DNA from 2 places in the Polaromonas sp. P1_H6 genome. Region 1 is predicted to be linked to the other one. Evidence: predicted binding sites of a transcription regulator. Region 1 holds the regulator's gene; the other holds the start of a gene.
What was found. The regulator HrcA, encoded in region 1, represses chaperone genes, less so after heat shock. The targets are predictions, from matches to a motif close to TTAGCACTCNNNNNNNNNGAGTGCTAA.
Positions count from the first base shown of each region.

Region 2: a site for HrcA is predicted at 1,795-1,821, ahead of AC1D1F_RS05765 (co-chaperone GroES). Genes of this name have one in related genera too.

Region 1 covers NZ_JBFUCN010000002.1:176,073-179,475, forward strand. The annotation lists gene recN (DNA repair protein RecN) at 1-400, opposite strand, end outside; gene AC1D1F_RS03190 (NAD kinase) at 418-1,293, opposite strand; gene hrcA (heat-inducible transcriptional repressor HrcA) at 1,342-2,361, shown strand; tRNA gene AC1D1F_RS03200 (tRNA-Ile) at 2,408-2,484, shown strand; tRNA gene AC1D1F_RS03205 (tRNA-Arg) at 2,512-2,588, shown strand; gene AC1D1F_RS03210 (hypothetical protein) at 2,728-2,982, shown strand; gene greB (transcription elongation factor GreB) at 3,027-3,403, shown strand, end outside.
Region 2 covers NZ_JBFUCN010000004.1:194,118-197,520, forward strand. The annotation lists partial or broken gene AC1D1F_RS05755 (MFS transporter) at 1-588, opposite strand, end outside; gene AC1D1F_RS05760 (AraC family transcriptional regulator) at 667-1,668, shown strand; gene AC1D1F_RS05765 (co-chaperone GroES) at 1,918-2,208, shown strand; gene groL (chaperonin GroEL) at 2,258-3,403, shown strand, end outside.

The DNA.
Region 1 (3,403 bases):
TTTGCCAGGCATGCTGGCCGTGGATGTCCACCAGCTGGTCGGCGATCTCCTTGAGCTGCGTGGCGGTTGCCGCGCTGCCGTTGATCCAGGCGCGGCTTTTGCCTTGCACGTCTATCGTGCGGCGCAAGAGCAGGCTGTCGCCGCCGTCGAAGCCGGCTTGCTCCAGCCAGGCGGCCAGGCCCTTGGGGCTGTCGAACTCGACGCTGATCTCGCAGCGGGCCGCGCCTTCGCGTATCACGCCGGCATCGGCGCGCGCGCCCAGGGCCAGTTGCAGGGCATCGATCAGGATGGATTTGCCGGCGCCGGTCTCACCGGTGAGCACCGTGAACCCACCGGACAGGTCCAGCTCGAGTTCGTGGACGATGACGAAATCGCGAAGCGAGATGCTTTTGAGGCTCATAAATAAATCCGCGCCGTTCAGGCCACGCCTTCATTCCAGTGAAGTTTTTTGCGCAAGGTGTCGAAGTAGCTCCAGCCCTTGGGGTGCAGAAAGCGCATCTGGTGCTCCGAGCGCCTGACGGTGATGCGGTCGCCGTGCAGCAGGCTGGCCAGCGACTGCATGTCGAAGTTGGCGCTGGCGTCACGCCCCGCGACGATTTCAATCGTGATCTCGCCGGAGTCCGACAGCACGATGGGCCGGTTCGACAGTGTGTGCGGCGCAATGGGCGCCAGCACCCAGCCGGCAATCGAGGGGTGGAGCAGGGGCCCGCCGGCGGACAGCGCGTAGGCCGTGGAGCCGGTGGGCGAGGCGATGATCAGGCCGTCGGCGCGCTGGTTGGCCACGAAGCGGCCGTCCACCTCGACGCGAAGCTCCACCATGCCGGCGGTCGCTCCGCGGTTGACCACCACGTCGTTCATGGCGGTGGCGCTGAAAACGCAGCGGCCGTCGCGCACAACCTTGGCCTGCATCATCCAGCGGCGGTCTTCCTCGTACTCGCCGCGCAGCATGGGAATCAGGGTGGCTTGGTAGTGCTCGAAGGCAATGTCGGTGATGAAACCGAGCCGGCCCTGGTTGATGCCCACCAGCGGGATGCCGAACTGCGCCAGCAGCCGGCCTATGCCCAGCATGGTGCCGTCGCCGCCGACCACCAGGGCCAGGTCGCACTGCGCGCCTATGCCGGCTGCGTCCAGTGTGGGGAATTGCGTGAGGCCGGTGTTGCTGGCGGTGTCCTGCTCGATTGCCACCTCGCAGCCCTGGGTGCCCAGGAAATGCGCGATGTCCTCCAGCGCCGACCGGGAACCCTGTGCGTGGTACTTGCCGATCAGTGCGACATGGCGGAATTGCGATTTCATCGGCAAATTACATCACAACATCCGCCCCAAGCTTCGTAGAATGTCGGCATGCTTGATGATCGTGCGCGGTTGCTTCTCAAGGCGCTGGTGGAGCGCTACATTGCCGATGGGCAGCCGGTGGGTTCACGCACGCTGTCCAAGGCCTCGGGCCTGGAGCTATCCCCCGCCACCATACGCAACGTGATGAGCGACCTCGAGGAGCTCGGCCTGATCGTCAGCCCGCACACCTCGGCCGGCCGCATCCCCACGGCGCGCGGCTACCGCCTCTTCGTCGACACCATGCTGACCACGCAGCGCGACTCCTTTCCCGCTGTGGGCCAGATAGGCGCCCCCCGGCTGGCGCCCGACCAGCCGCAAAAAGTGCTCAGCAATGCGGCGCACATGCTCTCCAGCCTGTCGCAATTCGTCGGTGTGGTCATGGCGCCGCGCCGCACTTCGGTGTTCCGCCACATTGAATTTTTGCGCCTGTCCGAAAAACGCTTTCTCGTGATCATCGTGTCGCCCGACGGCGACGTGCAGAACCGGGTCATCTTCACCGAGGCCGACTACAGCCAGTCGCAACTCGTGGAGGCCGCCAATTTCCTCAATTCACACTACGCCGGCATGGCGATAGAGGAAGTGCGCGAGCGCCTGAAAAACGAGGTCGAGGCGCTGCGCGGCGAGATTGCCACGCTGATGCAGGCTGCGGTCAAGGTCAGCTCCGAAGCCATCGAATCGCGCGACGAAGTCGTCATCTCAGGGGAGCGCAACCTGCTGGCCGTCAGCGATTTTTCCGGCGACATGGGCAACCTGCGCAAGCTGTTCGACCTGTTCGAGCAAAAGGCGCAGCTGATGCGCCTGCTCGACGTGTCCAGCCGTGCCGAGGGCGTTCGTATCTACATAGGCGGCGAAAGCCAGGTCATTCCCTACCAGGAGCTGTCGGTGGTGACGGCGCCTTACGAGGTCGACGGCCAGGTGGTGGGCACGCTGGGCGTCATCGGCCCCATGCGCATGCCCTACGAAAAAATGATCCAGATCGTCGACATCACCTCCAAACTGGTCAGTACGGCCCTCAGCCACAGCAAGTAGGCTCGTGAGCAGGTCCCCGCAGGCCCTTACAATCTCCCTCTTGTGTGGGGCGTTAGCTCAGTTGGTTAGAGCAGAGGACTCATAATCCTTTGGTCGAGTGTTCAAGTCACTCACGCCCTACCATTTAAATAAGCTATAATTTGAGGCTTAGCGGCTGTAGCTCAGTTGGATAGAGTACTTGGCTACGAACCAAGGGGTCGTGGGTTCAATTCCTGCCAGCCGCACCACTTTTATTAGTGATTTCAATAGCTTAGAGGCTTACCCCTCTAGGCTATTTTTCTTTGCGCAGGGCTTTTTAGTGGTTTTCAGGGGCTGTACGTCCACCAGCCGCTCCGCTATTCTGGAGGCTCATTCCGGAGGAGAAACATGGGATCACTGAACGTCGAGGACCACGGCGACTGGCTGAGTTTTGGCCTGTCGCACGCAGGCAGCACCATTCCGGTCAGGATTTCGCGCGAGGCGATGGAGGAGTTCTTCGGCGCCGTGCCGGAGCCGGACTCCCTCAAAAAGGCCTACGAGCGTGATGCTGAAATGATTCACGCCCGGGCCGCCGACATGGTCGTGGCGGGCGTCAACTACACGCCCGACAATCCCCTGACGCTGAAGATGGAAGATTTCTAGGGGCATTCACGGCCGGCCGCCATGGATGCTATGGTGGCCGGAGCATGAACAAAGCCTTTACCAAAGAAACCGATGAGTCCGAAGACGACGAGCCCGCGCTCGCGCCCCTGCCTGCGGGCGGCAAAAACTACATCACGCCGCAAGGCTATGAGCGCCTGCGCAGCGAACTGCTGGACCTGATCGACAACGAGCGGCCGAAAATGGTGGAAATCGTCCACTGGGCGGCCAGCAACGGCGACCGCTCGGAAAACGGCGACTACCACTACGGCAAAAAGCGCCTGCGGGAAATCGACAGGCGCATCCGCTTCCTGACGCAGAGGTTGGAGATCGCGGAAATCAGCAACCCCTCCATCCACCACGGCAGCGACCAGGTCTTTTTCGGCGCGACCGTGAGTTATGCCGATGACAGCGGCGCAGAGCG
Region 2 (3,403 bases), on a different contig from region 1:
CAATGCGCACCGGCCCCCGCGTAAGCAGGTCGCGCAGGCCCTTCAAACTGGCCTTGTCGCGTGGCGGCAGCGCCGGCAACGCGGCCAGCTGCACAAGGAAAGCCAGCACGCCGACGACGCCTGCCGCGACAAAAGCGCTGCGCCATCCCCACAAACTGCCCATCCAGGCGCCGACCGGCGCCGCGCAGACGGTGGCAATGGAGACACCAGTCAACACCAGCGACATGGCGCGCGGGAAAAGCCGCTCCGGCACCAGGCGCATGGCCAGCGCCGCCGCCATCGACCAGAACCCGCCGAGCGCGATGCCGAGCACCACGCGCGCGAACAGCAGCACCGCGAGCGAGCCGGCCGTCGCCGCCAGCAGGTTGGACACCAGCAGAAGGGCAGTGAGCGTCAGCAGCACCCGCTTGCGGTCGAAGTGCGCCGTCAACAGCGGGATGGTCGGCGCGGGGGCCCCCCCCCCCCCCCGCCGAGGGAAAGTGAGGCGACCGCCGGCCAGAGAGCGGCGGCCTCGCCGGATGAATTGTTGGCAGGGCCTGCGCCGGCAGCCAGCGGATCCAGGCAGGCAGAAGAGGAATTGGATGGCATGAGATATGAAGCCTTGTTGAGGACAGGGTGACCAGCTTAGGCCTAGCATCGACACATTTCCATGGCGAAAGAGCCGAAATGCTTGACGATTCCTCCAGAACTTTCACGCCCGTCGTTCAGCCCCCTCATGAAGGCGCAGGCCCGCCCGCCGCGGGGCCCGATCCCCTCACCCAGGTCCTGCTGGGCCTGCGCCTGGATGGTGTCGAGTACGGCCGCTGCCTGATGCACGCGCCGTGGGCGATTTCCTTTGGAGCGCAAGCCACCGCGCGTTTTCATTTCGTCGGCAGCGGAGATTGCTGGCTATACACAGAGCCGTCCGGGTGGATGGAACTGAAGGCCGGTGACGCGGTGCTGCTGCCGCGCGGCACGGCCCACACCTTGGCCAGTTCACCCGAGGTTCCGCCGGTGGCCCTCGCGACCTTCGATCGTGAGCGGGTCGCGGACGATATCTATCTGTTGCGGGACGGAGCGCCCGCGGCGCAAGCACCGTCCCATGTCATGTTCTGCGGCACCATGAAGTTCAACCTCGACTCCCAGCACCCCTTGCTGGCCATGATGCCGGGGGTGATCCGCGCCGGCGACCTGGCGCAGCGCGACCCGGGCGTGCCCATGCTGCTCGAGGCGATGGAGCGAGAAGCCTCGCTCAACCGCATGGGTGCCTGCGGCATCCTGGCCCGCATGGCCGATGTGCTCGCCGCGACCATCATCCGCGCCTGGGTCGAATGCGCCTGCAGCAACTCGACTGGCTGGATCGCGGCGCTGCGCTCGCCCGGCGTGGGCAAGGTGCTGGCCGCCATCCATGCGACGCCGGAGCAGGATTGGAGCGTGCCGGAACTGGCGAACATCATGGGCGCATCGCGGTCACGTTTTGCCCAGGCTTTCAAGGAGTCGGTGGGCGAGAGCCCTGCCCGGTACGTGGCCCGCATCCGCATGTTCCAGGCCCGCAACTGGATCGCGCAGGACGGAATGCGTGTCACCACGGCCGCCGACCGGCTGGGTTACGACTCCGAGGCCTCCTTCAGCCGGGCGTTCAAGCGCGTCATCGGCCACGCGCCCAGCAAGGCGCGCAGTGCCGTGTGACCGCGGTCGCCAAACGGGCCGGTTTTGACGGAATCTGGCCCAACGGCGCTCCGCAACACCCGCCGCCACCCCAAAAAGCAGGTTTTCCGGCCCTTGCCTTGAAATGGACCCCAATTGCCCCTATGATTAGCACTCGATGGTATTGAGTGCTAACAAAGCCCGATCAATCCCACCAAAGTTAACAAGCACCCACTTCCAGCCGGGTGCTTTTTGATTCCCAAAACCAGTGTTCTCAAACAAGGAGCTCTCATGAAACTTCGTCCTTTGCACGACCGCGTGATCGTCAAACGCGTGGAAAACGAAACCAAAACCGCTTCCGGCATCGTCATTCCTGACAGCGCCGCTGAAAAGCCTGATCAAGGCGAAGTGCTGGCCGTTGGCCCAGGCAAGAAAAACGACAAGGGCGAACTGAGCCCCGTGGGCGTGAAAGTCGGCGACCGCGTGCTGTTCGGCAAATACAGCGGCCAGACCGTCAAGGTCGACGGCGACGAACTGCTCGTCATGAAAGAAGAAGATTTGTTTGCAGTGGTCGAGAAGTAATTTCTCACCCACCCCAAATCCTTAATTAACTGAATCTGGAGAATTAATCATGGCAGCAAAAGACGTCATTTTCGGCGGCGAAGCCCGCGCACGCATGGTCGAGGGTGTGAACATCCTGGCCAACGCCGTCAAGGTAACCCTGGGCCCCAAAGGCCGTAACGTGGTTCTGGAGCGCTCGTTCGGCGCCCCCACGGTGACCAAGGACGGTGTGTCCGTCGCCAAGGAAATCGAACTGAAGGACAAGCTGCAGAACATGGGCGCGCAGATGGTCAAGGAAGTCGCTTCCAAGACCTCCGACAACGCCGGCGACGGCACCACCACCGCCACCGTTCTGGCACAAGCCATCGTCCGCGAAGGCATGAAGTACGTTGCCGCCGGCATGAACCCGATGGACCTGAAGCGCGGTATCGACAAGGCCGTGCTGGCCCTGACCGAAGAGCTCAAGAAGGCTTCCAAGCCCACCACCACGTCGAAAGAAATCGCCCAGGTCGGCTCGATCTCGGCCAACTCCGACGAATCCATCGGCAAGATCATTGCCGACGCGATGGACAAGGTTGGTAAAGAAGGCGTGATCACCGTCGAAGACGGCAAGTCCCTGCAAAACGAACTCGACGTCGTCGAAGGCATGCAGTTCGACCGCGGCTACCTCTCCCCTTACTTCATCAACAACCCTGAAAAGCAGTCCGCACTGCTGGACAACCCCTTTGTTCTGCTCTACGACAAGAAGATCAGCAACATCCGTGACCTGCTGCCTACCCTGGAACAAGTCGCCAAGGCCGGCCGTCCGCTGCTGATCATTGCCGAAGAAGTCGAAGGCGAAGCCCTGGCAACTTTGGTGGTGAACACCCTGCGCGGCATCCTGAAGGTTGTGGCTGTGAAGGCCCCCGGCTTCGGCGACCGCCGCAAAGCCATGCTGGAAGACATCGCCTGCCTGACCGGCGGCAAGGTCATCGCTGAAGAAGTCGGCATGTCGCTCGAAAAAGTGACGCTGGCAGACCTCGGCCAGGCCAAGCGCATCGAAGTGGGCAAAGAAAACACCATCATCATCGACGGTTCCGGCGCCGCTGCCGACATCGAAGCACGCGTCAAGCAAGTCCGTGTCCAGATCGAAGAAGCGACCAGCGACTACGACCGTGAAAAACTGCAAGAGCGCGTGGCCAAGCTGGCCGGCGGTGTTGCCGTGATCAAGGTCGGC